One region of the Amphritea japonica ATCC BAA-1530 genome, then DNA from elsewhere that is predicted to be linked to it. Evidence: predicted binding sites of a transcription regulator. Region 1 holds the regulator's gene; the other holds the start of a gene.
The links. Region 1 encodes PhoB, which activates phosphate uptake and scavenging genes when phosphate is short. Its sites were predicted from a motif close to TGTCATANNNNTGTCANA; they were not measured.
Positions count from the first base shown of each region.

Region 2: the regulator PhoB is predicted to act here: its motif matches at 11,210-11,227, upstream of AMJAP_RS06585 (PhoX family protein).

Region 1 is NZ_AP014545.1:3,775,122-3,790,356, forward strand. It holds gene AMJAP_RS17425 (PstS family phosphate ABC transporter substrate-binding protein) at 176-1,147, shown strand; gene AMJAP_RS17430 (ABC transporter permease subunit) at 1,334-3,610, shown strand; gene pstA (phosphate ABC transporter permease PstA) at 3,637-5,325, shown strand; gene pstB (phosphate ABC transporter ATP-binding protein PstB) at 5,350-6,183, shown strand; gene phoU (phosphate signaling complex protein PhoU) at 6,200-6,934, shown strand; gene AMJAP_RS17450 (hypothetical protein) at 7,010-7,291, opposite strand; gene AMJAP_RS17455 (diguanylate cyclase) at 7,548-9,065, shown strand; gene AMJAP_RS17460 (DUF1415 domain-containing protein) at 9,080-9,655, opposite strand; gene AMJAP_RS17465 (chorismate--pyruvate lyase family protein) at 9,741-10,295, shown strand; gene ubiA (4-hydroxybenzoate octaprenyltransferase) at 10,312-11,202, shown strand; gene phoB (phosphate regulon transcriptional regulator PhoB) at 11,306-12,001, shown strand; gene phoR (phosphate regulon sensor histidine kinase PhoR) at 12,010-13,326, shown strand; gene cysZ (sulfate transporter CysZ) at 13,386-14,171, opposite strand; gene AMJAP_RS17490 (hypothetical protein) at 14,196-14,420, opposite strand; gene AMJAP_RS17495 (NADP-dependent oxidoreductase) at 14,551-15,235, shown strand, end outside.
Region 2 is NZ_AP014545.1:1,437,041-1,452,275, forward strand. It holds gene AMJAP_RS06530 (hypothetical protein) at 1-268, shown strand, start outside; gene AMJAP_RS06535 (GlsB/YeaQ/YmgE family stress response membrane protein) at 302-547, shown strand; gene AMJAP_RS06540 (hypothetical protein) at 707-1,138, shown strand; gene AMJAP_RS17825 (YehS family protein) at 1,375-2,082, shown strand; gene AMJAP_RS06550 (3'-5' exonuclease) at 2,135-2,764, shown strand; gene AMJAP_RS06555 (hypothetical protein) at 2,818-3,237, shown strand; gene AMJAP_RS06560 (PhzF family phenazine biosynthesis protein) at 3,320-4,111, shown strand; gene AMJAP_RS06565 (AraC family transcriptional regulator) at 4,298-5,128, opposite strand; gene AMJAP_RS06570 (MFS transporter) at 5,245-6,429, shown strand; gene AMJAP_RS06575 (YHS domain-containing (seleno)protein) at 6,481-6,933, opposite strand; gene AMJAP_RS06580 (sensor domain-containing diguanylate cyclase) at 7,022-8,935, opposite strand; gene AMJAP_RS06585 (PhoX family protein) at 9,223-11,121, opposite strand; gene AMJAP_RS06590 (NnrU family protein) at 11,338-11,907, shown strand; gene csiR (DNA-binding transcriptional regulator CsiR) at 11,927-12,628, opposite strand; gene glaH (glutarate dioxygenase GlaH) at 12,909-13,859, shown strand; gene lhgO (L-2-hydroxyglutarate oxidase) at 13,950-15,158, shown strand.

The sequences.
Region 1 (15,235 bases):
TTACTATTAATCACCCGACTAAAGTCTAGCTAAAATATGACTTACTCCGTATCAAAACCTATAAAAAATATTTCAGCCTGTCACAGTTTTGTCATACAACCCCCTTATATTGCCATCATCGAATCAATACTGATCGTTTTAAAGCGTATTCAAATCCGACTCTCTGGAGCTTGTAATGAAACCAATGAACAAACTTTTTGCCGCTGTTGCCCTGACAGCAACGTGCATGACAGCAACGGCATCTGATCTGCTGGATGCTAACCTGCCAACTTACACAAAAGCATCCGGTGTGTCTGGCAACCTGTCTTCTGTAGGTTCTGATACTCTGGCTAACCTGATGACTTTGTGGGCTGAAGAGTTTAAACGCAACTACCCGAACGTGAACGTTCAGATTCAGGCTGCAGGTTCTTCTACTGCACCACCAGCACTGACTGAAGGCACATCCAACCTGGGTCCAATGTCGCGTAAAATGAAGGACAAAGAACTGGGCGCATTTGAAGAGAAGTTCGGTTACAAACCAACGCCGGTAGCAGTAGCAATCGACGCACTGGCCGTTTTTGTAAACAAAGATAACGCTATCAAGGGTCTGACTATTCCTCAGATTGATGCGATCTTCTCTGCCACCCGTAAGTGCGGCCTGGCTAACGAAGTTAGTAACTGGGGCGAGGTTGGCGCTACTGGCTCCATCGCGTCTCAGGGCTTCCAGATTTTCGGTCGTAACTCAGTCTCCGGGACTTACGGTTATTTCAAGAAGAAAGCACTCTGTAAAGGTGACTTCCGTAACAACGTCAATGAGCAACCTGGTTCTGCATCTGTTGTACAGTCTGTTTCCACGTCACTTAATGGTATCGGTTACTCAGGTATCGGCTATAAAACCTCATCTGTTCGCGCACTTGCCCTGACGAAGAAAGCAGGCACGCCTTTCGTTGAAGCCACACCTGAGAATGCGTTAAACGGCTCTTATCCTTTGGCTCGCGCTTTGTACGTGTACGTTAACAAGAAGCCTGGCCAGGACCTGGCCCCTCTGGAGCGGGAGTTCCTGAAAATGGTAATGTCTAAAGTAGGCCAGGAAGTTGTGGTGAAGGATGGTTATATCCCTCTGCCGGCTTCTCTGGTTGAAAAGCAGATGAAAGCACTGGGTCTATAATACAGACCTGACTTAAAGAATTACTGGTCGGCCCTATCGTGCTCGACCAGTAAGCCTAATCTGATAAAAAGGAGTCCATATGGGCTCCTTTTTTGTATGCAAAAGTTTTATTACTAAGTTGTAACATTTCTGTCATCAACAACGTTTATCTTTGCGCCATAACTTTTATCATTGTAGAAATTTTTCATGAATATTGAGAACAATTCCGTTATTCCTGATCTGGACTTTGACTCCCCGGCAGCCCGTCGCGGCCGCAAATTCCGGGCCTTTAAAGACAAAGCGGCCTCAGCAGGCATCGGCCTGGGTGGTGTCAGTGTCATCATCGCGATCCTATTGATCTTTTTCTACCTTCTTTATGAAGTAGTCCCCATGTTTCAGTCTGCAGAAATCCAGCCCTGGGAACATAATGAGCAGGTTGTTGAACCTTATGCCGTCCCCGGCGCAGGAAAAACCCTCTACATGGCGATGGAAGAACAGGCAGAGATTGGCCTGCGAGTCTCTGATCTGGGTGAGCTGATCTTTTTTAACACCGTTAATGGCACACCGATAAAAACGCTTCAGGCACCTTTACCAGCCGGTGTCAGCATCACTAGCTTTGCCCTGGCATCAGAAAACAGCCATTCCTTTGCGATAGGCCTGAGTAACGGTACGGCGCTGGCATTCAAGCACGAATATAAATCGACCTATCCCGGTGGGAAGCGCGTAATACTACCAACTATCACCTACCCTCTCGGTGAAGCCCCTATAGAGATAGCGGCCGTCCCTCTGGATCACCTGGCATTCAATGGCAACGAGGATGGCTTTGCTCTGATCGGTGGAACTGAGGCAAATATGCAAGCCGTATTTATCTCTCGAACTGAAAACCTGTTTACCGGTGACATCGAACTGGAACAATCCACCACCGCTTTACCCGATCTGGGCCTCAAGATTAAAAAGATGCTGATGATGCCTGATCTTTCCTGGCTTATATTGGCCGGTGAAGGCGGTAAAATTGAAGTTGTGAATCTGCGAGACCGCGACGAACCTGTTATAACTCAGGTTCTGGAGGCATCCTCCAGCAAAATAACCACCTTTGACCTGCTTCTCGGTGGCAACGCAATTCTCATTGGTAACGATAAAGGCGAAGTCTCTCAGTGGTTTCTCGTTAGAAACGATCAGGGCGAATGGTTGATGACCAAAATTCGCGAGTTCAAAACCGGCAATACATCAGTAACAGACCTGGCAATTGAACATCGTCGCAAAGGTTTTGCAACTATCGATACAGCAGGCGACCTGCGGCTTTACAACACGACAGCCAACGCCAATGTACTGACACATAAAGTCGCCCAGGCCAACGCTTCAATGATCGCCATGGCTCCCCGGGCAAATGCGATACTAATTGAAGAAGCGGGGAAACTTAACCTGCTACACATCGACAATGAGCACCCGGAGGTCTCCTGGAGCGCACTCTGGGGCAAGGTTTGGTATGAAGGTCATGAGAAACCTAAATATATCTGGCAGTCTTCTGCTGCAAACAATGACTTTGAGCCAAAATACAGCCTGATGCCGTTGGCATTCGGGACACTGAAAGCGGCATTCTACGCCATGCTGCTGGCAACGCCTCTGGCGATCTGCGGTGCAATCTATACGGCCTACTTTATGGTGCCGTCACTGCGTCGTAAGGTGAAGCCATTCATTGAACTGATGGAAGCACTGCCAACCGTCATTCTTGGTTTTCTCGCAGGCCTTTGGCTGGCCCCCTTCATGGAGGAAAACCTTCCCGGAATTTTTGTTACTCTGCTGATGCTGCCCGCCGCGATATTAGGCTTCGCTTTCTGCTGGGCACAGATGCCAAAACAGATTCGCTGGCTGGTACCGGATGGCTGGGATGCCCTGCTACTGATACCGGTGATTATTCTGGCGACCTGGCTCAGCATTGCCATCAGCCCTTCTCTGGAACTGGTATTGTTTGATGGCAATATGCGCCACTGGCTGACCAACGACCTGGGAATCGCTTATGACCAGCGTAACGCGATGGTTATCGGTATAGCGATGGGGTTTGCGGTTATCCCAACCATCTTCTCAATCACCGAGGATGCGATCTTTGCTGTGCCTAAGCACCTTAGTTACGGCTCATTAGCTCTGGGCGCAACCCCCTGGCAAACCCTGACACGAGTCGTTATGCCGACGGCCAGCCCGGGTATCTTTTCGGCGGTAATGATCGGTATGGGTCGCGCTGTCGGCGAAACCATGATCGTACTGATGGCGACAGGTAACACGCCGATTATGGACGTAAATATATTCGAGGGCATGCGAACTCTGGCGGCAAACATCGCGGTAGAGATGCCTGAGTCCGAAGTCGGTAGTACACACTACCGAATCCTATTCCTGGCTGCCTTTGTGCTGTTTATGTTTACCTTTGTGGTAAACACTCTGGCGGAAGTCATCCGTCAGCGGCTGCGCAATAAATATGGCTCCCTGTAACCTGAGTTGTTGAGGAAATATACGATATGAACATCTCAGTAAAAGAGTGGTTTAAGTCCGGTTCACCCTGGGTATGGATGAATGCAGGTGCAGTCGCCATCAGTATTATTATGGTTGTCGGCCTGCTGGGCCTGATCGCTATTCGCGGCCTGAGTCACTTCTGGCCAGCCGATATCATTCAGGGAACGTACACCCAGAATGGAGAGTCCCGTATCATCGCCGGCGAGGTGGTTGAGACCAATGAAGTGTTGACCAAACAGCTGATCGAAGCCGGTATCGACCTTCCGGATGATAAAGAATTCTCTATCCGCCACCTGCTTAAAATTGGTAACCGTGATGTCTACGGCTCAGACTTTACCTGGGTACTTGAAGACTTCTTGTCAGACCAGGCTCATCCAGAGATGCTGTTCGCAGCTGAGCGTCGTGAGTGGGGGAATTTGTATGGTTACCTGCGGACAATCAAAGAATCAGGTATCGAGATTGCTCGTTACGAGGGCAATGACAAATCTGCTGAATACCTGGCTCTGTGGGACAACCTGGATTCACGTATTCAGCGCGCTCTGGATATTCGCGATGATATTCTTCAGATTGAGAAGCATGAGATCGGGGCTATCAACTACGAGCTGGAACGCTTACGCCTGAAAGAGCGCAGCCTGCAACTCAAGGATATTACCGAAACAGCCCCTTTCATTGAAATTGAGCAACGGCGCAAAGAGCTGGACCTTAAATATGAAGGTCTGCAGCAGCGCCTGCTGGATCTCTACACCAAGATTAACCGCGATTCGATTACGGCAGAAGTAGCCAACGGTAAAATCGTTGAGGTTCAACTGGCTAAAATCGTTCGCGCATTCCGCCCCAACGATATGGGAGTGGGTCAGAAAAGCCTTCATTATGCGGCTAAACTTTGGGAATTTGTCAGCGATGATCCCCGTGAAGCCAATACCGAAGGGGGAATATTCCCGGCAATCTTCGGGACGGTGATGATGGTAATGCTAATGTCGCTTCTGGTAACCCCTTTTGGTGTTGTCGCTGCCGTCTATCTGCGTGAGTATGCCAAACAGGGCTTTGTTACCCGACTTATCCGGATCGCTGTAAACAACCTGGCCGGTGTACCCTCCATCGTATACGGTGTATTTGGCCTGGGTTTCTTTGTTTACTTTCTCGGCGGTAACATTGATGATCTGTTTTTCCCCGAGGCGAAACCGGCACCCACTTTTGGTACACCGGGCCTGATGTGGGCATCTCTGACACTGGCTCTGCTGACAGTGCCTGTGGTAATCGTGGCCACCGAAGAGGGGCTTAGCCGTATACCTCGCTCGGTTCGCGAAGGCAGCCTGGCATTGGGTGCAACCAAATTTGAAACCCTGATGAAGGTTGTCCTGCCGATGGCAAGTCCGGCCATGATGACCGGGGTTATTCTGGCAATCGCCCGGGCGGCTGGTGAAGTCGCACCGCTAATGCTGGTCGGTGTTGTGAAACTGGCACCCAGCCTGCCTTTGGATGGCAACTACCCATTCATCCATCTGGATCAGAAATTTATGCACCTGGGCTTCCACATCTTTGATGTGGGCTTCCAGAGCCCGAACGTTGAAGCTGCTCGGCCATTGGTATATGCCACCGCCCTGCTATTGGTTGCGGTTATCGCTCTGTTAAACATGTCAGCGATTGCGATCCGAAACCACCTCAGAGAAAAATACAAAGCGCTTGAGATGTAAGCCGCACACTAGATAGGTTTAATGATGACTATGGAAGCTAAAACCCATTCAATCGATATTTCCGCGCTGCAGCGCCAGAAGCAAAGCCTGCGCATGGAAGATGAGACCATTGCCCTGACCGTACGCGATCTCCAGCTTTATTATGGAGATAAACGAGCGCTGCATGGTATCAACATGGACATTCCTAAAAACCGGGTAACCGCCTTTATCGGCCCATCGGGTTGCGGTAAGTCGACCCTGTTACGTTGCTTCAACCGGATGAACGACCTGGTTGACAGCTGCCGCATTGACGGAGAAATGAGCCTCTACGGAAACAACATTTACGAACGAGGCATCGATGTTGCTGACCTGCGGCGCCGTGTCGGCATGGTGTTTCAGAAACCAAATCCTTTTCCGAAAAGCATCTATGAAAACGTGGCTTATGGCCTGCGCATTCAGGGTATTAAAAAGAAACGTTTGATCGACGAAACCGTTGAATGGGCACTCAAATCTGCGGCCCTCTGGGATGAGGTTAAAGACCGACTGCACGAAAGCGCGCTCGGCATGTCCGGCGGACAGCAACAGCGTCTGGTTATCGCACGTACTATCGCCGTTAAACCTGAAGTATTATTACTGGATGAACCGGCATCAGCACTTGACCCGATCTCTACGTTGAAGATCGAAGAGCTGATCAATGAACTGAAAAAAGATTTCACCATTGTCATCGTAACTCACAACATGCAGCAGGCTGCCCGGGTTTCCGATTACACCGCATTTATGTACATGGGAGATCTGATCGAGTTTGGTGCAACCGATAATCTATTCACCAATCCTGAAAAGAAACAAACAGAAGACTACATTACCGGTCGTTACGGTTAATTAGGGGAGCATTACAGTGAGTTACGAACAGGACCGCCATAGCAACCACATCTCCCAGAGCTTCAATGAAGAACTGGAGCAGATCCGTACAGAACTGCTAACGATGGGAGGTTTCGTTGAACGCCAGCTGAGCGATGCCGTTGAAGCTCTGGTAGAGGGTGACACCGAACAGGCAGAGCAAGCTCGCAAAAGCGATCAGGCAATCAACGACATGGAGATGATGATTGATGAGCAGTGCACACTGATCATCGCCCGCCGTCAGCCAGCCGCCGCAGACCTGCGTCTGATTATCTCTGTCAGCAAGGCCGTCAGCGACCTTGAACGAATTGGCGACGAAACCAGCCGGATCTGTCGTTACGCGATTGAGTTAGCTGATGAAGGTAAAAATGTACGGGGCTACCAGGAAGTTCGCCATATCGGTAACCTGGTGCGCGATATGCTGCAAAACTGCTTAACGGCTTTTGCTCGCAGCGATGCGGAAATGGCTTACAAAGTCGCAAAACAGGATAAAGAGGTCGATTCAGAATACCGCACAGCGATGCGCTCGCTGATGACCTATATGATGGAAGACCCTCGATACATTTCCAGCATCATGAACGTTATCTGGATATTGCGAAGCCTTGAGCGTATCGGTGACCACGCCCGCAATATGGCAGAGCATCTGATCTACCTGGTCAGTGGTACCGACGTACGCCACAGTAGCCTGAAAGAGATCAAGCGAACGGTTCGCAAAGCTGAAGAAAGAAAATAACCTGCTGCTTGCTTGTCGATCAGAGCAATAAAAAGGCAGCCTATGCTGCCTTTTTATTCTTAACAGAGCAGAAAGCTAGTCAGCAGGCTTAACCACTAAGCTGATCTGACCACCGCTGGTTGGCTGAGCCGTGAGTAACATACCTTCTGCCTGGTAACGGCCGGTATTTTTCAATTCAGAAATAACATCTTGAGGAATATTCCCGCCACTCCAGCCAGGAATAGCCTGTTTCATCAGTATTAGAAAGACCCCATCAATTTCCCAAAGATCCCCTTTCATATCGCAAACAGCTTCCCCTGTTTTGCCACCCCGACGCCCAGACTTCCCCTGAGGTTTCCTTTTTAGCTCAACTGACACACAACCACCCTGTTTTCTTTCTAAGATTCTATCTAATTATTATTGGCGTACAGCACAGCTCGCATAACATAGAACAGTATTTATTAATTTTTTTGATGCCTGACTATAAATATTATCGTAATTAGAACAATTCTTGTACTACAGGATTGTTGATTTACAAGAAAACTATCTCGACGATTACTCAAGATTACTGCTGGCCGCCGATAGCTCTGTGAGTCTCTCAACAACTTATATTAAACGATGACAAGGCACCCGGATGGCTAAATACGTTGTATATGGAAACCTTAACTGCCCTTTCAGTTATGCATTGTATGAGCTGCTTGCCAACCAAAACCTGTTGCAAAACGTTGAATGGCGTGTCGTTGAGCGCTCTAGCGAATCTGGCTCCTATTTGCACAGTGTCGAGAGCATGTCCGAGCTTGCCAGTGATATTTTCAACATCCGCAATCGCTCCCCAGGGGTGACTATTTCTCTGCCGTTAAGCCTGAGTGACAGCCTGTTCCCCTCTTTATGTGTCATTGCCGCTCAACGTAACGATCCTGTGCAATCAAACCTATTTCTCAGTAATCTTTACCGCGCGTTATGGATAAAAGGTAAAGATATCGCCAACCCCTCAACTATTTTTCACGCGCTTGAAGAGGCCGGCATAAACACTGAATTAGAAACCGACGAAGCCTGCGAAGAAACCCTTCTGCGCTGGCAAAATGAATGGGAGCATGGCAACTTTGGCCTTCGAACCCCCGCCATTGTGGCTAATGACGGGCGCCGTATGGTGGGATTATTAAACCCACAAACCGTGCTCGAGTTCATGCAGGGAGCCGACGTGGAACCCGGTACCCTCACCAGCAGTTCCCGTTATCAGGAAAGAATGACGATAGCCCTTCTTGGGGAAGACCCTATTACTGAGCTTTGGCCAATACTGTCCACGCTCAGAGATGAGAACAACATACTTCTGCCTCAGTCATTAGCAGCACTGCAAGAGATGTTGCTTTCAGACGAACGTTGCCCGGATCTCGTGCTGCTTCATAATACGGAACAGCACGCAAATCTTATCGACATCTGTCGGAGTACCTCCCATTTAACCCGGGAAAAACAGGTTCCCCTAGCCGTGATTGGCACACCCATCTCTGATACTGATGAGGTGAGCCTATATGATATGGGGGTTGCAGATTATCTGTTACAACAACGTAACACTTCTATCATTCAGGCACGCATCAACATACTCCTGCAGTTGAAGCGCGCTCACGATATGCTTGCCAGAGCAGCGAGCATTGATACCCTGACACAGGTTTATAATCGCAGAGAGTTTGAGCGCTGCTTCGAAACTGAGTGGCGCCGGGGCCAGCGTTCACGCCAATCCATTTCAGTTATCCTGATCGATATCGACCATTTCAAAGCCTACAACGACAACCTTGGACACTTGAACGGCGATAACTGCTTGCGACAAATAGCCTCAAGCATTCGGGATTCAGCCCGCCGGGCTCAAGATCTGGTTTGCCGTTTTGGCGGGGAAGAATTTATCATTCTGCTACCGGAAACTGACCGAACAGGCGCTGAAATATTAGCAGAGCATATCCGACAACAGATCATAGATCTGGATATTCGTCATAGCCCTAATTTTAAAGACCAGCCCGTTACTATTAGCTTGGGTGTTGCTTCAACGCTGCCTTCGCAGAAGGGGCAATCCCCGAAAGAACTCATCGATCAAGCTGATATCGCCCTCTATAAGGCGAAGAAACAAGGTCGCAATCAGGTTGCGGTCTTTGATGAATAGCCCTGAGGCGGGCCTCAGCAATAATCCGCAAAAGGAGGAAAACGTTCAATTAACGCTTCCCGCCCCAGCTCGCGCAGTCGCTTGATATTGCGCTCAGGAATCTGTTCCGGGTTAGAGTAATGGGTTAGCGCCCGGCTCATTTCTGCCTCACGAATAATATGGAACACCGGCCAGGGAGAACGGTTGCTCCAGTGACTCAGGTCATCTTCAGCCACGCCATGAAACAGATAGCCCGGATGGAAACTGGCCAGCTGAATCACGCCCTCCAGTCCCGCCTGCTCCAGTAACTCTTCAAACAGACGCAAGTGATCGAGATAGTCGTAAAAGTCTTCCAGGCCGGTCGGCACGATAAACAATGTAGTCGATATCTCTTTTTCACTGGCCGCCAGCAGTTGTTCGATCTCTGCCATAAAAGCGGCCACCAGCGACTCACTACCCCGAGCATCAGTGATTGCATAGCGCAGCGAATTATCCTTAACCACCGGCGCGGCAAATGGGCAAAGATTCAAGCCCACGACCATTGTCTCTACCCACTGTCGGGTAAGCTGCTCAATCTGCTCGGTTGAGTAGTGTTGTTGCGCTTTAGCCATTATCTTTCACCTGTTCCAATCGATGCTCTAACCGATACATTTTAATCCGGCTAGGGTACTATACAGCCAGTTTTTTTGCTGAGAAATGATCGTGCCAATCCCTGCAGCCCTTAATCAAAATAGCTTCGACGTTCGCTGGTATACACTGCGACGTCCGGCAGCTCCTGATGCTCCGAATATCTGGCGAAAGTGGCTACTGGACCGTGGCTCTCTGACCCAACACCTGTTGCAGGCCAGTAACGGTGATTTTAAAGTTGAGGTTGTACGCCAGATATGGGGACGTCCTACCCGCTCAGAAGCTCTGGCGCTGGGGATTTCGCCCAGACAGATAGCGTTAATCCGTGAAGTACAACTGGTCGGTCTTGGGCAACCCTGGGTATTCGCCCGAACAATTATTCCGGCGACCACCCTCACAGGTAAACAACGGGAATTAAACTTCCTGGGAAACCGTTCCCTAGGGACCGTCCTCTTCCGCGACCCAACGATGCGCAGAGGCGCTCTCCAAATCAGTCGGCTTAAAATAAGGAGTGGAGAAACGGTCTGGGCTCGTCGGTCCATGTTTAAGCTGGCAAATAAGCCCCTGCTGGTAGCCGAGGTTTTCCTGCCGGCACTACAACAGGTAAACTATCGGAAAAAATGATTATAGGCTGTTTATAATGCAATCAGGCGCTAAACCGATCGAAGCTGGCTGGCAACAAAAACTGCAGGCTTGTGGTCAGCTGATGCGAGTAAATAAGCCGATCGGCACCTACCTGGTGCTCTGGCCGATGCTCTTTTCGCTATGGATCGCGGCTGAAGGCATCCCCCCACTGAATCTGCTATTCATTTTCTGCCTCGGCACTTTTTTAATGCGCTCAGCCGGCTGTGTAATCAATGACTTCGCCGACCGAAAAGTAGATGGGCATGTAAAACGCACCGCTCAACGCCCGCTTCCCGGAGGCAGAATTTCTGCAAAAGAAGCATTAATCCTATTTTTTCTGCTGCTGGTTACCGCTTTTATTCTCGTGCTGTTTACCAATTCGATGACGGTCTACCTCTCCTTTGGCGGTGTTGCCCTGGCCGCCTGTTACCCTTTTATGAAGCGTTATACCCACCTCCCCCAAGTCGTGCTGGGAATGGCATTTGCCTGGGCGATACCGATGACTTTCAGCGCGACTCTGAATGAGATTCCACCTATCGCCTGGCTAATCTACACCGCAACCATGCTCTGGACGGTAGCCTACGATACGATGTATGCAATGGTCGACCGGGATGACGATATAAAGATCGGCGTAAAATCCACTGCCATTTTATTTGGCGATCTGGATAAAATTATTATCGGTATTCTACAGCTGCTCACCCTGATCATATTTATTATGGTGGGCCTCCAACTTAGCTTATCGATCGGATTCTATCTCGGCCTGACAGTCATGGCAGGCTTGTTTGCTTATCAGCAGCATCTGATCAAAGACCGTCAGCGGGACGCCTGTTTTAGCGCCTTTCTCAACAACAATTATGCCGGCCTGGCCCTCTTCATCGGGGTGGTAATACACTATCTAACGGTTTAATGACAAATTCACTTGCATCACCGGGTGCTTTGTCATATTTCTGTAACAGTTTCATCATCTAATATGACCGTCTGAATATATCTAATAAATGAGGTGATTGGTCATGACGTCGGGTAAACGCGTTCTGATTGTTGACGACGAGGCTCCGATTCGCGAAATGATCGCCGTTGCTCTCGAAATGGCAGGCTATGAGTGCATGGAGGCGGATTCCGCCCAGGCTGCCCATCCTATGATCGTTGATAATCTTCCAGATATGATCCTATTAGACTGGATGATGCCGGGTATCAGCGGTATCGAGTTTGCGCGACGCTTACGCAAAGATGAAATGACCTCAGATATCCCAATCATCATGCTAACGGCAAAAACCGATGAAGATAATAAGATTCAGGGTCTGGAAACCGGTATTGATGATTACATTACTAAGCCGTTCTCCCCCCGCGAGTTAGTTGCCCGACTGAAAACAGTACTTCGCCGAACAACCCCCAAAGGTATTGAAGAACCAATCACCGTCGATGGATTAACCCTGGACCCGGTCTCTCACCGGGTCAGCTCTGAGCTGAAACCACTGGAACTGGGCCCTACTGAATTCAGACTGCTGCAGTTCTTTATGACCCATCAGGATCGCGCCTATAGCCGAAGCCAACTGCTGGACCTGGTGTGGGGAGGCAATGTTTATGTTGAAGAGCGTACTGTTGATGTGCATATCCGTCGCCTGCGTAAAGCACTGGGTGACCGCCACGACTACCTGATACAAACAGTCCGTGGTACTGGCTACCGCTTTTCTTCTCAAGCGGCCTGAGACTAGCGATGTATAACGCCAGCCACTCCATAGCCAGCAACCTGTTGTTAACCGTGGTGGCTGGGTTTGTACTGGGTCTGATCATTGGCCATCCCGGCTGGACCCTGTCTGTCACCCTGATTATCTGGGGACTCTATCAGATTAAGCAGTTCAATCGATTGCAACAATGGTTGATGAGCAGTGACCGCTCTAAGGTGCCTGAAAGTCAGGGCTATTGGGGGGAACTCTTTGATGAGCTATCCCGAGACCAAAAAAGACAACAACAGCGTACTCAGTCATTACGTAATGTGATCAATCGGTTCCAGCAATCCTCCGCAGCACTGAGCGACGCTATCGTCATTATTGATGGGCAGAACCATTTAGAGTGGTGGAACAGAGCCGCTGAAGGTCTGCTAGGGATGAAAGTCAAAACCGACCGGGGTCGCTCGGTCATGAATCTGCTACGGGATCCGCGCTTTGTCCGTTACTACCGCAAAGGGCTGTATGAGGATCCGTTAGAACTCTCCTCTCCGATACACAACGATATTATCCTGGAATACCGGATTACCCGCTTTGGGGCAGGCGACCGCATTCTGGTCGCCCGTGATATTACCCGCCTCAAACAACTGGAGCAGACCCGACAGGATTTCGTCGCTAACGCTTCTCACGAGCTGCGTACACCGCTTACAGTAATTCGTGGCTACCTAGAGACCTTTCTTGACCAAGAGCTGCCTCGACCACTACAGCGCGGTCTGAGCCAGATGGAAAGTCAGTCTAAACGGATGGAAAACCTGGTATCTGATCTCTTGCTCTTATCACGCCTTGAAGCCAGCGCTCATGTCGCTGATGAACTGCCTATTCCTCTTCATTCGATAATCTACCGATTACAAGAAGATGGCCTGGCCCTCGGCAAAGACAAGAACCAAACTATTACTGTTGACCTGGAAGCAGGCAAAACGCTTCTGGGTCAGGAATCGGAGATCTTTAGTGCGATTTCAAATCTGGTTTTTAATGCGGTTCGTTATACCCCCAATGAAGGCAATATTAAGCTACGCTGGTGGACCGACAAAAAGGGCGGTCACTTCTCAGTCCAGGATAACGGCGCGGGTATCGACAGTATTCACCTGCCACGACTGCAGGAACGTTTCTACAGGGTCGATGAGAGCAGGTCCTCAGATAGTGGTGGTACCGGTTTGGGTCTGGCCATTGTTAAACATGTAATGCTTCGTCATGGCGGTCGGCTAACCATCAATAGTCAGCCGGGTAAAGGTAGTAGCTTTATCTGCCATTTCCCTTCCGATCTCATTATCGCTACGCCGGCAAAAGAGCATATAGAAAACGAATAGCAACTATAAAAAAACGCACATAATTCGTGCGTTTCTTATAGCCTCGCCGACACTGCTTATTACTCTAATCGCCCCTGATCCTGACGCAGCGTCAGGTCAATCTCAGTGTCACCTGTATATTCCTCAACCCAGAAAATGGTCGCGCCTATCACCGCGGCCGGCATCACCAGCAAATTCACCAACGGAATCATCATACCCACGGACACCAGGCCGCCAAAACCAACTGATGTTAGTCGCCGCTGCTTAAGGGAATCTTTCATATCCCGAAAGCTAACGTGATTATTATCCATCGGGTAATCACAATATTGAATCGCCATCATCCAGCAGCCAAAGAGGAACAACAGAAACGGTGCAACGATACCCAGCACCGGGATAAACGTCAGTACGAGTAAAAACAACAACCGGGGAAGATAGTAGAGTAATTTTGAAATCTCACGGGCTACCGTTCGGGGAATCAGGGCTATAATTTCCTGCCAACCGGAATCAGTTACCGTGACTCCGCGCAAGCGCTGCTCAACCTTCTCAGACAATATGCCATTGAAGGGTGCAGCAATGATATTAGCCACCACACTGAAACTGTAATACACCGTGATTAACACAAAGCCAGCTACCAGCGGCCACAATAAGTAACGGAGGAACTGTAGCCAGTCCCAGTCTGGCAAAATAGAACTCAGTAAATAATCGATCCAGTAGCCCATCTGATCAAATAGCAGCCAGATAGCCCCGGTAAATAAAAAAACATTGATCAACAACGGCACTAACACAAAATGTCGTATGCCTTTTTCCGGCAACATTGCCAGGCCACGCATAAAAAAATTTGCGCCGCGGAACGGGTTTCCTTTCATCGGGTCCTCAGTTAATTAGTTGGGTCAGCCCATAAAGTGATTATAAAAACGGACAATAACTGCCAGCAGCATCATAGACAGACCGATCCGGTTAATCATGAATTCCCGCTTAGTGAAGCTAATTGTTGCCTGCCAGAACACCAGTACGGATTTAAGATCCTGGGTTCGTAAGACGTAGAGTATCAGCGACACTACAAACACGCCAAGGCCAACCATCATTAACAGCTGTTCTGCTACTACAAGATACATCTACCCTTCACCTTCAATTATGATTCAAGGCCTTAAGATTAACAGAAATAGTCGGCATAAGTGGCTGGTTTAGCCTATAACTTTATGTGAACATGCAGCTTATTTCTCCTTCTCTGCATCGGAGTCCACTATGAAAGCAATCTCTATACATCAGTTTGGCGGCCTCGAAGAGCTAACTTACAGCACCCAGCCTAAACCCCAGCTTAATTCCGGTGACGTTCTCGTAAAAACCACTGCTGCAGGGGTCAATCCTATCGATTGGAAAACCTGCTCAGGAGGTGGCGCCAGCGGTTTCATAGATGAGATGCCGTTTATACCCGGCTGGGAGTTTTCTGGCGTTATTGCTGATGCAGGGGATACTGACTTTGAAGTGGGTCAGGCGGTATTCGGGATGATTCGATTTCCTCAACCGGCCGGCTGCTATGCCGAATATATCGCAGCACCAGCAGCCCAAATCAGCCGGTTACCCGATGCTGTGGACCTGATCACCGCTGGCGGCTTTCCTACAACAAGCCTGACCGCGTGGCAGGCCCTGTTTGATAAAGGAGCCCTTAAACCGGGCCAGAAAGTACTGATATTAGGAGCGGCCGGTGGCGTCGGCCACCTTGCAGTACAGCTGGCAAAGTGGGCTGGAGCTCATGTTACCGGTACCGCATCCATGCACAACCACGAGTTTCTGGCAACGCTGGGGTGTGAACATACCATTGACTATCACAGCCAAAATATCACCGATCATGTCAGCAATATTGATCTGATTATTGACTGTATAGGAGGGGAAACTGCAATTGAAGCCCTGCCTTGCCTGACAGCAGACG
Region 2 (15,235 bases), 1.5 Mb from region 1:
GTTTAAGGCATCCGAGATCGAATTTTCACTGAAGATTGGCTCGATATCAGAATCTGTTGGCATTTCAGGCAAACACCCAAACATCTATCCGCAGGTACCACTGTTCTGGTTGGTGAATTTTCTTAGAGAGCGAGGGAGGGGGATTGAAGCGGGCCAGTGGGTGATTACAAGCTCTTATGCGGGGGTTATTGAAATACCGACAGATAAGGTTTTCACCTTAGCGTATGAAAAATTAGGTGAGATTTCTTTACAGTTTGAGCTAAACTAACTACTTAATATTTATATGAAAATGGGGTGGGATATGGGGATTATATCGTGGATTGTTTTAGGTCTGATCGCGGGGATGCTGGCTAAATGGTTGATGCCTGGCAAAGACGGTGGCGGTTTTATTATCACAACTCTGTTGGGTATCGCAGGTGCTTTTGTTGGTGGTTTCCTGGGTAGTCTGATTGGCCTGGGTGGATTGGACGGTTTGAGTCTGGGTAGTATTGCTACTGCGACTGCGGGAGCTTTCATCCTGCTGTTTGCTTATAACAAGCTTAAATAAAAAACAGAATCAGATCAGTTTCACCAGATTCTGCATAAAAGGTTGTGCTCAGGTAGTCTGCCACGGCCGATAGTTCTTTCAAACAATTTGTCATCGGATACAGGTGGCTTAAGTTAAAAGTTGATACCCTGAAATCAAAGTGTTTAAAGGTACCCCCATATGATTAATGAAGTACTTGAACTCAGATCTGGTCAGGTTGCCTATATCAGTAGTCTGATGGCCGGTTTTTCTTTGTCTATTGCGGTACAAATTATTCGGGGTAAAGATCAGCGCTTAGTTGCTACGGTTAATTACCTTTTATTTATCGTAACGACTTTGCTGTTTTTAATCGCGTTGTATATCGATGTTTCGATCAGCTTACGTGTCGTCGGCATTGAACATTTTACTGAGGAAGCACTTAGTCGTATTGGACGAATCAGAAATTTTGGTACTTCCGCTGCAACGTCAGCCTTTTTGTTGTTCATATTGTCTATAGGCGTTTTGGGTTGGCTAAAGTCAAATCGAACAGGGATTATTAGCACTATCATCGTTGCGATGACTTTAGCCACTATTATCGTGGCCAGAAACATGATTGTTGGTTTAGATATATAGAGCAACCAGGAGAATAAATCCGTACGTTTTTAAGTCAGTAGTGCTGACCAAAAAAGCGAGAATTTTTTGAGAAAGAACGTGATACAGGAAGTATCTTGCCCGAATGGAAGGCTTAGTTGCGGCTGTTCCATTGAATTGCCAGTCTCCACTTTTCTTTCTGATGGCACAATCAGGCCTGTATCAGTTCAATTTATGCTAAAGTGCCTGCCTGATTCTCATTTGTCTGGACCTTTTTTGTGACTAATAACGATATTCTGCGCCGCCTACGCTATACATTCGATTACAGTGATACCAAAATGATTGGTGTTTTTCGTCATGCCGATATGGCGGTGACTCGTGTTCAACTGACTAGTTGGATGAAAAAAGAGGAAGATGCAGAGTATGTGCGTTTGACTGACCTGGAAATGGCAACTTTCCTGAATGGCCTTATTGTTGAAAAACGTGGCCGTCAGGATGGTCCCCAGCCAGTGCCTGAGCGCCAGGTGAATAACAACATCATATTCCGTAAACTAAAGATCGCGCTTAACCTGAATGCGGAAGATATTCTGGAAATGCTCAAGCTCGCAGGTGTTGGCCTGAGTAAGCATGAATTGAGTGCTCTTTTTCGCAAGCAGGGTCACCAGAATTATCGTGAGTGTAAGGATCAGGTACTGCGTAATTTTCTGTCGGGTTTACAGTATAAGTTGCGGGACAAAGTGCCTCAGAAGGACAGCGATAAGCCATTGAGAAAAACCGCGAGTGTTGCGGATCAGTCCGGTGCCCCTGTACGTAAACGTTCACAGCATAAAAGTGCAGCATCAGAAAGAGAATTTATTGTCGATAAGCCCGCCGCCGACAAGAGCCAGGCTACATCGGTAAAAGAGAGCACCCCTGCTAAAACTGAAAACGAGAGTAATTCAGTCTGGGCAAAGGCGTTGGCAAAAAGCAGTAAAAAGCACGATTAGCTTTCGTAGAGTGTTTATATTTGATGCACCGATATAAGGAAATGACTGACAGATGAAAGAGAAACGGTTGCCGCCGACCAAAGATCAGATAGCACTGTTCACTCTTTTCAATGGCATGACTTTAGAAGATATAAAGCAGCCAGTCGGAGTTGATGAGCTGGCATTAGCATTGCAAGATCTGCTCGGTAGTCCGTTTGTCGGCTTTGATACCGAATCGAAGCCTGTGTTCCGTAAAGAACAGAAATCTGATGGTCCCCATGTTGTTCAGCTATGTACTGCTGATACGGCCTATATTTTCAAATTACATGACAAAGAGACTTACTCTGTTATCAGTCAGGTTTTAGGTGCGGCGCAAGTGGTGAAGGTTGGCTTTGGGCTTCAATCTGATCGTAGTCATATCCGACGTAAATTTGGTGTCGAGATCAAGGGAATACTGGATCTGGATACGGTTTATCGTAAACTGGGCTATCGTCGTCAGCTGGGTGTTAAAGCGGCTGTTGCAGTACAGTTTGGCCAAAAATTTATTAAGTCAAAACGTGTGTCGACCTCAAACTGGTCGCTACCCCAATTGAGTGATGCTCAGTTACTTTATGCTGCGAATGATGCTTTTGCCGCGCTGCGGATATTGCAGGGGCTAGAGGATAAAGGTCATGGGCAGATAGTACGTGAACTGATTTGTTAAGTCCGGTAGAACAAGTCTCTAGCGCCTTAAATATTGAATAGGATGTTTATAAAATGATTCTGAAGACCTTTTCCGAACTGCCTGCGCTGGAGATTGAGCCGGGTACAGACTGTTCTTTTCTTAGCCACAGCCCTAAAGGTGAGTCTGTTCTGACAGTTGCCTATGCGACTAAAAGGGACTTTCTATCGGTACCTAAAACTTACACTGCGATTCAGTTTAAAGGCAGTGAGCTAGTGCCACTGGAGTTTCATGCGGTATCTCGACAGGATTACCTGGAACAGCTGGAACTTGCTGAAAGCTGGTTTAAATCAGGCCTTTACGAGCTAGAAAAGGCAAAGGATTACACCATTCTGTTACTGCTGACCAATGATCGTGCGCTAGAGATAATTTTTGGTAGCTATGATGTGTTGGAAGACAGTTATCACTGCGCAGATTCACAAGCGGCGTTGATAGCCCATATTAGCGGCGAGTAACCATCAGATGAAGTAATCACGTCCTTCCAGTGGCGCAACTTCGATGTAACCACTGCTCTTAATAAGAATAGGGATGCATTCAATGGAACTTGATATTTTTATTGTTGATGCCTTTACGCAAGATCAGTTTAAAGGTAATTCTGCAGCTGTTGTCCCATTGGATGAGTGGCTTGAACCTGAGTTAATGCAGCAGATTGCCGCAGAAAATAATCTATCTGAAACGGCTTTTATTAAGGCTCTATCTTCTAATCAATATGAGATTCGCTGGTTTTCTCCTCTAACTGAAATAGATTTTTGTGGGCATGCAACTCTGGCTTCATCTTATGTGATCTTTAACCATTTTAATTGTCATGGTGAGATTGAGTTTTTTACATTGAAAGTTGGATCGCTGGGCGTCAATCAATTAGATGATGGCCGGATAGAGATGAGCTTTCCGAATCAATGTCCTGAACTGGTCAGCGATATACCTCAAGCGCTATTGAGTGGTTTGTCGGTAAAACCGGTTAAAGTGTTAAAAAATCGTCAGGCCTATTTCGCAGTGATGTCTTCAGAAGATGAAGTGAGAGCGGTTAGGTATCAGATTGAACAGCTAAAGCAGTTAGCGCCGTTAGATGTTGTCGTCACCGCTAAGTCCAATGAGTACGACTTCATTTCGCGTTATTTTTGGCCTGCAAATGGTGGTGATGAAGATCCGGTGACAGGCTCTATACACTCAGGTCTGGCGCCTTATTGGGCAGAACAGTTAGCTAAGACCGATTTAGTGGCTTATCAGTCATCACAGCGTGGTGGGGTCCTGTTTTGTTGCGTTGTGAAAGACCGCGTATTAGTGTCAGGTTTTGGTGTTCTATACCTGCAGGGTAAAGCTTACGTATAGTGGTAATTATTAGTAATTTGATCAGGACAAAAGTATGAAGTTAATAGCTCAATACGATTAACTATAAAATCATATCTCTGACACTTTCTCTTAAAATAATTAAGAAGGCTCTCCTAGCAACGAGCAAGCGGCGAAGCTGCATCTAGCAAGTCGCGAAGCGACGTTCTAGCCACTGTTTTGAACGCTTTAGCGTTCAAAATATCTCCCCGGTGTCTTGCCTAATGCTTTACGAAACATTGTGATAAAAGCACTCTGGCTATTGTAGCCCAGATCCTGAGCGATATTGGCTACGGCATCTCCTTCGGCGATACGGGTTAAAGCTGCGAGCAAACGAGCCTGTTGTCGCCACTGTCCGAAGGTCATCCCGGTTTCTTGTCTGAAATGTCGTGCCAGAGAGCGAGTGCTGGTGCCGAGTTCTTCAGCCCAGTCATCCATTGAACGAGGGTCTGCGGGGTCGGTGCGTAACTGAGCAGCAATTGCTAGTAATAATCTGCTGCTAGGCTGGGGAAGATGCAGGGGGACTTCTGGTGTGGTTTTTAGCTGATCAAGAAACACATCAACTATGCGTCCCTCGGTACCGGCTTCTTCATAAAGGGGCTCAAATTTCACCATCTCAAGTATCAGTTCCCGTAGCAACGGCGTGACATGCATTACCTGACATTGGGTGGGTAAGGCTTTAGCGGCTTCCGGAGATATGTAGACATTGCGCATCTGCACCGGGTGGATGGTACGGGCATCATGTTCAATGAAGGCAGGAATCCAGACTGCTCGCTGTGGTGGTACGACCCAATAGCCGACCTCCTTAGCAGAGACTTGTATTAGCCCGTCGGCGATAAACAGCAGCTGCCCCCAGCCGTGGCTGTGAAAAGGAGAATAAAAACCTGCATCGTGATCAGCTTTGCGCACTACAACTTTGCGTGGCACATGTTCGAGTCGGTTAACCGGTTTTCCATTCACCTTGACCCAGTGTTTAGGCACTTCCGGTAGCTCTGTCTGTTTCTCGGTATAAATTGGCATGTTTTATTATATACGCCATATGCTTTGTTTTTTAAAGTAGATGACTGATTAATTAAGTAATGCTGTCCGATATTACGTTTGCATACAGTACTTATACTTATTCTGGAGAAATTGCAGTGAATCTTATTCGTCGACCCGAGATGTTTCTATTTTTAATGGCCGCGGCAATGCCATTATCGATGGGTGTCTGGATGGCTCTGCTGAATAATTTTTCTATCGAGCAGGCTGCTTTTACCGGTGTTGAAATCGGTATCTTGCAATCCTTACGTGAGATTCCTGGATTTTTATCTTTCGCCGCGGTGCTGTTGTTAGTGTTATTGCGAGAACAAACGCTGGCCTTAGTATCGATGTTACTGCTGGGTCTGGGAACCGCGATGACCGGTTTTTTCCCCACTGAGATAGGCCTGTATTGTACAACGGTGCTGATGTCGCTTGGCTTCCACTATTACGAGACCATGAATCAATCTCTGTCACTGCAGTTATTCAGTCAGGAAGAGGCTCCACATCGGTTAGGTCAGATGGTGGCAATAGGCTCATTTGCCAGTTTGATCGCTTTTGGGCTGGTGTGGTTGGCACTGGATGTCTATGGACTAGAGATGAAAACTGTCTACCTGTTAGGGGGGGGAATGACCGTTGGGATCACTCTGTTCTGCTGGTTAGCCTTTCCCCGTATGACTGGAAAAGTTGAGCAACACAAAAAGCTGGTTGTGCGAAAACGCTACTGGCTATATTACGCATTGGTGTTTATGGGAGGTGCGCGTCGGCAGATTTTTATGGTATTTGCGAGCTTTCTGATGGTTGAGAAGTTTGGTTTCTCTGCCGGCGAAATCTCGATCATGTTTTTGGTGAATGGGGCGCTGAACATGTTTTTTGCGCCTAAAATAGGCAAGCTGATTGGGCATTGGGGAGAGCGTAAAACGCTGACAGCTGAATATATTGGTCTGATTGCAGTCTTTACTGCTTATGCGATTGTGTCGAATCCCTGGATAGCAGTAGGGCTGTATATTGCAGACCATCTTTTGTTCTCTATGGCGATAGCTCAGAAAACCTATTTGCAGAAGATTGCCGACCCTAAAGATCTGGCATCTACCGCCGGTGTCTCCTTTACCATCAATCACATTGCCGCCGTAGTGCTCCCAGCGGCTTATGGTTTGCTTTGGATCTTTTCACCAGCGGCGGTATTTCTTACCGGTGCAGCAATGGGGGGGGTGTCGCTGGTTCTGGCTCGAATGGTGCCTGAAAAACCAGGGCCAGGGGTCGAGACTGTCAGGTTTAAGGGAGCGGTTGTAGAAACGCACTGATCAGGTAGCCGCGCATGACTGATGGGGCTGTCCTATGGCTAACTGGAAAGACTATTGGGTGATTTCTTTCCATGCCTTGTCTGCCTGTTCCTTATAAGATTTCCAGTCACCGTTAAGCCAGCGTTGGCGACCACGCTCTGCATAGAACAGATGGAGACTATTGTCGAAAAATTCCCAGACAGTGCCATCTGTGTGTATTAGTCCTTCACCGAGGCTTAGTGCGTTGGCACAATGGCCGTTATATTGTGGTTTGTATTGACTGGGGTTTGCTGCAAACTTATCCGCTGACGCCTGGCTGGTAAAGCGCCAATTAGCGCCAGCCCACTCTACAGTGAATGTTTTCTTACCGATCACTTCGTTGTGACTTTCCCGCACTTCTGGGGAGTGATAGGCAACCGTATCATGACCCTCAATAGCGATGCCGCCAAAAAAACTCTTGCTGACAGGTTCCGCTGCAAAAGCGAGGCTACTGATGAATAAAAGTAGTAGTAGGGTGTTTTTCATAAGGCTTTCGGTGTGTTGTTATTGGTTTAATTGTAGGTAATAACCGGGAAGGGTATCCAGAAGTTAAGTGGCGCGATATTCCACCTTTTTAGCGATCAAACCTATATCCATTCCCGCCAGCCTTTTTGGCTTCATACATGGCTTGATCTGCTTCGTGCAAAAGTGATTCCATCGGTTGCCCGTTATAGTGGATAGCGATACCGATGCTTATGCCAACATTCAGGGATTGTTCGTTGAAGATCATAGGCTCCTTGAAAGTATGGATGATACGTTGAGCGATAACTTCAAGGTGCTCTTTTGTACCTGGGATAGGAAGAATTGCAGCGAATTCATCGCCGCCTAACCGGGCCAGGGTATCGCTTTCTCGAAGTATCAGTTTTAATCGTTCGCTGAATTGTTCTAGAACGTAGTCTCCAGCGCTATGACTGTACACATCATTTATTGATTTAAAATTGTCCAGATCAAGATAGACTAAGGCGAGCGAACCTTTATGCCGTTTAGTCCGTGCTAACTCAAGTTCTAAGACTTGCGAGAATAGTCTGCGGTTACATAGCCCTGTCAGGGGGTCATGGTGAGCAAGGTGATGGATTTTCTGTTGAGCTTTGATGTTGTTGTGTTGTACCCGGTAATACATCAGGGCACCTATGCCAGTTACCAGGGTGACCATAATAAAAAACAAACCCAGTGGAGGAGATACGTCACTGAGATCTGCTGCAATAATTTCGGGTCTGACCAGGGTGACTAGCTTCCAAACGGGGTGTTGTTGCTTTTGACCTGAGCTGTTTAATGCTAAGAGGGGTTGACTTGTTTCTACTGTTTCAAAAACAAAGTAGCCATCTGGCGTCTTAAGAAAACCGTTTTTATTGGCGCTGATTGTTTTCCATACCCCAGGATAGTATTTTTCCATTGTTCTGTTTTTGAATTCAGGAAACATGAAAGCCCAGGCTGCATCCTGCTCTCGTCCAGAAATCCAGTAACCATCTTGGTTGAGTAACATCATTTCGCCAATTGACGTCTTAGCCGAAAGCTTCAACTGTTTTAATAACTCGGAGGCGTTAAGGTTGATAATTACGATACCCTGTTTATTACCCAGAGAGTCACTGACCGGTGTAGCGGTTCGAACTATCGGTTTAAAGGGCAGCTCTATGCGTCCTTTCTCAATATTCAGGTCCATGGGAGAGATGTAGATTTCGCCTGGGTTAAGATGGAATGCATCAGTGAAGTAATAACGGTTAGATTTATCCTGAAGTTTGTCTTCAGTGACAACTAATTGTCCCTGATAGTCCTGGTTAATTCTGAGTCGCTCTAACCCTTCGTGATTTATAAAACGGATCTGTTCATAGGAGGGTTTGATTTCTGATAGATTGATATAATCAGTGGTCAGCTCGGACAACGCTTCAGGTTGGTTGATCAGAACGTTTTGCAGGTTAACCTGGCGAGCTAATATCAATGTGTCCAGCGTTGCATCATAGACTTGATGAGTCAGATTCTCTTTGATCAGACTTAACTGTTGCTGTTCCTGGTCTATCAGCTGAGTGATGTGTATTTGTTTCTGTTGTTGAGTCATGTTGATCAAAAACAACAGAAATAAGCTCAGGCAGAAAAGATAGCAAACAAGCAGAAAGACTTTTAATGCAGACTTCTGTGCTTTAACTGTCGGGACTTGTGGGTTTTCGTTGCTGCCTGTTGCAAGGTAATAGTGAACTACCAGGAGGGTTAGGGAAGCAAACAGAATACCATCTAATAAGATTATCAGCTGGTGGTGTGTGGTGAATGTAAACAACGGAAATATCAGCATCAGTAATGCTTCAATGCCAAATGCAAACACACCTGCCTGAAGTTGCATGGACTCTCGTCTGAGATTCATCCGGGGCGTTAATCGACCGGTACGTAAAAGGTAGCGAGTTATTAATACAACGACCACGGCGACGGTGCCGGCATCAATAAAAATTTCCAGCCAGAAATAGTTTTTACTGATGTGCATTGCTTGAACCAAGTTCATTATCAGAACTTCAGTTATCATCAATGCAGCAAATAGAAATAATCGAGCTAGCATAGTTATGAATTTGCCTCGCGTTGCGTCAGATACAGAGCACTAAGGGCTCTGTATAAATTTGAATCTCTACTTTTCAAATCACTAATCTGTTTCACGTTAAGCACTTAGATCGGTATCTCAGCGAGTAATTAAGGCCTATTTTATCAGAGCGGGCAGGTGACAATATGTGTAAAGGTGGCAAACTGGGGACATAAAAAAGCCCCCGGGAAGGGGGCTTGAGTTTAGTCAGTTGTTCATGCGCCGACGATACCGCCATCAATGCGCTGAACAGTCATGATGGTCGAACGGGGTTTACTGTTTCCGCCTGCTGGAAAGTGCGACGGTTTACCTTTCTCGCCTGGGTGTTGCACTCCCACAAACAGGGTGCGCTGATCTGGAGAGAAGCTTAATCCTGTGATCTCACAAGCGATAGGGCCGGTTGCGAAACGCCGGACTTCTCCTGTTTCCGGGTCTGCAACCAGCATTTGATTATTACCCATGCCAGCGAAGTCTCCTTCGTTGGAATATTTTCCATCGGTTAGGATCCAGAGCCGGCCATCCAGATCAAAACCAAGCCCATCCGGACTGTTAAACATATTCTCATTATTGATGTTAGCCGAACCGGCAAAGAAGTCTTTATGTACTGAGGGGTTGCCGGCAACCAGGAAAAGATCCCATTTGAAGCTTGTTGCTGTGTTATCGCTGTTTGTTTCAGTCCAGCGAACAATCTGCCCATACTTATTGTTAGCGCGTGGATTAGGGCCGCCAACAGGCTGATTGTCCTTTTTCCCACGATGTTTGTTATTGGTTAGGGTGCAGCAGACAGTCTTCGTTGTAGGGTGCACTGCAACCCACTCAGGGCGATCCATAGTGGTTGCACCAACAACGGTAGCAGCTTCGCGAGCGAAGATGACAACTTCTGCCTGGCTGTTAAAGCCGTTTTCACTTGTCAGGCCGTTCTTTCCGTAAGTGAGCTCAATCCACTCACCTTTACCCTGAACTTCACCAGTCTCAGCGCTAAAACGGGCAACGTACAAGGTCCCTTCGTCCAGCAGATTTCGATTTGCTACCTTTTCTGAAGGGTTGAACTTCTGCTTGCTGACAAATTTGTACAGATGCTCGCCACGCTCATCGTCACCAAGATATACAACTACTTGGCCGTTATCGGCGATAGTCACCGCAGCATTTTCATGCTTAAAACGGCCTAGTGCCGTGCGCTTAATCGGCGTCGATGTTGGGTCCATCGGATCGATTTCTACAACCCAGCCGTGGCGATTAGGTTCATTTGGCTCTTGGGTGATATCGAAGCGGTTATCAAACTTGTACCACTGATATTTACTGTCATCTTTCAGGCCATAGCGCTTTTCATGGCCATTTAATTCAGCCCCGGGCTTGGCAAAGTAGCCATTAAAATTCTCTTCGCATGTCAGGTAAGTTCCCCAGGGCGTTTCACCATTAGCGCAGTTATTAAATGTTCCCAGTACTTTTTTTCCGCTCTTATCGGCGCTGGTTTTCAGAAGATTATCTCCCGCTGCCGGGCCGGTAAGCATCATCTCAGTGTTAGCGGTGATACGACGGTTATAGTCAGATGTTTTACTGTATTCCCAGCCATCTGCAGTACGTGTAATTTCAAAAATAGAGACGCCATGCGCAGCCTGAGCTTTTTTTACATCATCGGCGGTCATAGCGTCGCCTTTGTGATCAAACAGCAGTTTATAGTTAGTATATTCGTTGTTAACGGCCAGCAGAGCACGGTCTTCAGAGAGTGGGAAGAAAGTCATTCCGTCGGTGTTATCACCGAATTGAGCTGCCTGAGCACTGGCGGGCTGTGTCCCGCTTTCATCAAATGCTGGTGCGCCTTTCAGGATAGGGTCTCCCCAGGAAATCAGTGGCTTAGCCGTATAGCCTTCAGGCACGATAAAAGTGTCTGCAGTGCTGGTCGCGACAGGCTTGAACCCCAGTAGCTTACTGCTTGGGTGGGTCGTCGCGGCCACTGCATTGGCCAGCGGATTTGTCGCCAGGAAAAGCCCCATCGCTGTCGCTCCACCTTGCAGAAAGCGGCGACGGCTGAGGCCAGCGTCTATGATTTTGCTGAAATCGGAGTCTTTTTCGGCGTGTAAAGCTGAGTCGGCCTGCAGTTGGTCTTTGTTCATGCTGAAATCCCTGAAACGGATGTGAATGTAATGTATAGGTTCGTAGAGCGCAGACTAGACGCTAATTATGTATCATAGATGACTCTAGTATGACGAAGCGATGACATTAGGTTAAGGGACGATACCGGCTTTATCTATCGGTAAAGAAAGATCAATGTAATATTTCTGTGTTTATCTAATGCTATATAGCTAAAGTAAATAACGAAAGGGAACAGCATGTTAGTTTTAGTATTGGGTTTGATTCTATTTCTGGGAATTCACTCTGTTTCAATTGTAGCTCAGCCGCTACGTGAACGGGCCGTTGCCATAAGTGATAGTGGCTGGAAACTGTTGTATGCGGTGATATCGTTTTTGGGCTTGTGGCTAATCATCAGTGGTTATGGTGAATCCCGGCTGGACCCATACATCGTTTATGTTACGCCTGGATGGATGAGGCATCTGGCCGCGTTATTGCTGTTGCCGGTATTTGTACTATTTCTGGCGCCATACTTTCCTGGGCGTATTAAGCGGGCAACGGGGCATCCGCAGCTTATTGCCGTTAAGCTCTGGGCGGTTTCTCACTTACTGGTCAACGGAGCTCTTGCTGATCTGCTGTTGTTTGGCGGTTTTCTTGCCTGGGCGGTTGTTGACCGTATCTCAATGAAAAGACGTCAACAACGCCCATTGCCTGGCGCGCCTGAATCATCCTATAACGACCTGATTTTGATCGTAGCCGGGGTTGTGCTTTACGGTGTCACCGTTGGCTGGGCTCATAAGTGGCTGATCGGTGTAGCGCCATTCGGTTGATTGACTGTTAATTCGGGTTTTAACGATCGAGTTCTTCTAAACCCTGGTTGGCTTCAAGTGCCCGACTTGGGGTCAAGAGGTGCTCTTTGATGAGGTCTTGTGCGCTTGTATTGTTGCGACCGAGTAAGGCCTCAATCAGGCGTTCATGTTCTTTTTGGTTGATATCAAAGATGGCACTTTCAGCCATGTTTTTCTTTAACCAGAGATTTCGATACCGAGAGGCTTTTTCATATAGCGAACGGCGAACCTGCAGTAGCGCCGGAGAGTTGCAGCCAATCGCAATAGCAGTATGAAAGGCCTGGTGACGGCGCTCCCACTCCTGTGGGTCTTTTTCTACTAAGTCACCAAATTTACTCATCTTATGAGCGGCAGCCAGAATACCTGCTTCCCATTCATCATCCCCTTTTTCAATGGCCAGGCCAATACAGAGCGCTTCAATTTCTGCGCGGGTGGCGTAGATATCCAGCATCTCTTCGCGGGAAACCGGGTGAACTTTAAATCCCCGTTGGTTTTCCACGACGACCAGCTGTTCGATTAAAAGTTGTGATAATGCTTCCCGCAGGGGGCTAACCCCGACTTGGTAGCGCTCTTTCAAACGCGTCATCTTAAGCTTTTCGCCGGGTTGGAAGTAGCCGTTGAGAATATCCTGTTTAAGTTCGCTTACCACTATCAGGGCAGAGCTATTCCGGTTGTTATCTGCGGCTACAGGCGATCTATTCATGGCTATTTTGACTTAGTTATCTGTTTTTAAAGGCTTTGTGATCATTTTACAGCTCTATTCTAAAGTAGCGACATTCATTAGTTAAGTGAAGTATTTAAAAATAATGTTGACGTTATACGAAAATGTCGACATTATTTAGTTGCCTTGCTACTGACTCAATTTTAACGGCCTTGATTCAGAGCTTGTTAGCGAGAAAAAATTGATAAGAACTCCAGTATCTGGTCGTGGTACCTGAAGAGAGTTCGCTGGACAGAATAAATACAGTTTTGGAGAGAACACTATGACAGCTCAGCTGCGTGAAGTTGAATCGACTGCCCCTCAAGGATTTTCTGTAGCACCCTATGCTGCGAATAAACGCTTGCAGGTTGTTACCCTGACATCAGAGACAATCAGCGCTTTTGATAAAGCGATTGCTGAGTGGCCAGTACAAGCGTTGGAATATAAGCCATTTCTACGTTATGCGGTTGCTGACAAGCTTGACGCTATCACCGGCTACGCGCTGGGTAAGTTTCTGAACGAGACCATGCAGGATCGTGATACCGGTGCTTTCATGCTGCAGTATGAGGGTGCTCCTGATATTGAAGCGGGAGAGTTACGTACAGAGTTTGATGTTAAATTGTCGACTGCGATCTCACATATTATCGGTATGCCGAACCATGACGCGATGTATGGTAAGTACTACGCTCGTTTCACAGTATTGAACGATGATAATTCTGATAGTTATCTGCGCCAGGCTCACCGTCGTATGGAACTGCATAACGATGGCACTTATGTAAACGAGCGTACTGATTTTGTCTTGATGCAGAAGCTGGGTGAGGCTCATATGGAAGGCGGTGACTCATTGTTGCTGCACGTCGATGACTGGGCAGAGCTGGATCGTTTCTATCATCACCCAATGGCTAAGCAGGATATTGTCTGGGGTGCGCCGAAATCTAAGAACGTAGAAACGAAGATTGAGCATCCTATCTTTTTTGAAGAGGACAAAAATGGTAAGCCGCATATGCTGTTTATCGATCAGTTTGCTGAACCACAGAATATGGCAGAAGGTCTTTATCTGTATGAGATGGGTGAGTCGCTGGAAGGGGATGAAAACTTTTTCGGAGTTCGCTTACCGGTAGGTACTATGCTGGTGGTTCAGAATCATTGCTGGCTGCATGGACGTGACAAGTTTGTTGCTCATCCTCAGTTAAGCCGCGAACTACTTCGCCAGCGCGGTCACTTTACTAAGTAATGATACGCGTTAATAAGTGCTGATATACTTCGGCGGGGCTGTTGCAGAGCAACTGTTCCGTCGTTTTTTGCTTTATAAGGGTGAATACTAATGACATACGATTACATCATTATCGGCGGCGGTATCGTTGGTATGTCGACCGGATGGCAGCTACAGCAGCGTTATCCTGACGCCAGGATTCTGTTGTTAGAAAAAGAGTCTGTGTACTCCAAGCACCAGACAGGCCATAACAGCGGAGTTATCCACGCGGGTGTTTATTATGCACCTGGGAGCCTGAAGGCACAGTTTTGTAAAGCGGGTGTTGCCGCAACAATGAAATTCTGTGATGAGAACAGTGTTCCATACAATCAGTGCGGTAAATTGCTGGTGGCTACGACCGATCTGGAAGTAGAGCGGATGCAAGCGCTTTATAAGCGCTGTCATGAAAATGGCATCGATGTTGAGCTGTTGGATGCTGAACAGTTGCAAGCCCGTGAACCGAATATTATTGGTCTGGGTGCGATTCTTGTGAAAGATACAGCCATCGTGAATTACCAACAGGTAACCACTAAGATGGCGGAGCGTTTTGTCGAGATAGGTGGGGATGCCCGCCTGAATCACAAAGTAACGGGCTTAAAAGAAACGGCAGATGAAGTAACAGTTGATGCTTTGCATAATGGGCAGCAGGTTAGTTTCAAAGGTCGTTTTCTGATTACCTGTTCCGGTCTGATGGCGGACCGCACCACGAAGATGCTGGGTATTGAGACTGACTTCCAGATCATCCCGTTTCGGGGGGAATACTATAAGCTCCCGGAAAAATACAATCAGATAGTTAACCACTTAATCTATCCGATTCCCGATCCAGACTTACCGTTCCTGGGTGTACATTTGACACGAATGATTGACGGTTCTGTTACCGTTGGTCCGAATGCCGTACAGGGGTGGAAACGAGAAGGCTATGGGAAGATCAATATCAGCCTGCGCGATATTTGGGATATGGTGACCTTTCCCGGTTTCTGGCGGGTACTTAAGGGCCATATTGGTACCGGTATTGTTGAAACTAAGAACTCTCTCTGGAAGCCGGGTTATCTGAAATTGGTTCAGAAGTACTGTCCGCAGCTTAAAACGGAAGATCTGCAGCATTATCCGGCGGGAATCCGTGCTCAGGCGGTTATGAAAGATGGATCATTGGTACACGATTTTCTGTTTGCTGAAAGCCCACGATCACTGCATGTCTGTAATGCGCCATCGCCTGCAGCAACATCAGCGATTCCTATTGGCGAGTATATTTGCGATAAAATAGTGGAGCAGACTAGTTAATTGCCAGCTATTGAAAATTGTTTATTAAAAAGCACCTCAGGGTGCTTTTTTTGTTTATAACCCAGATTAGAGGCCTT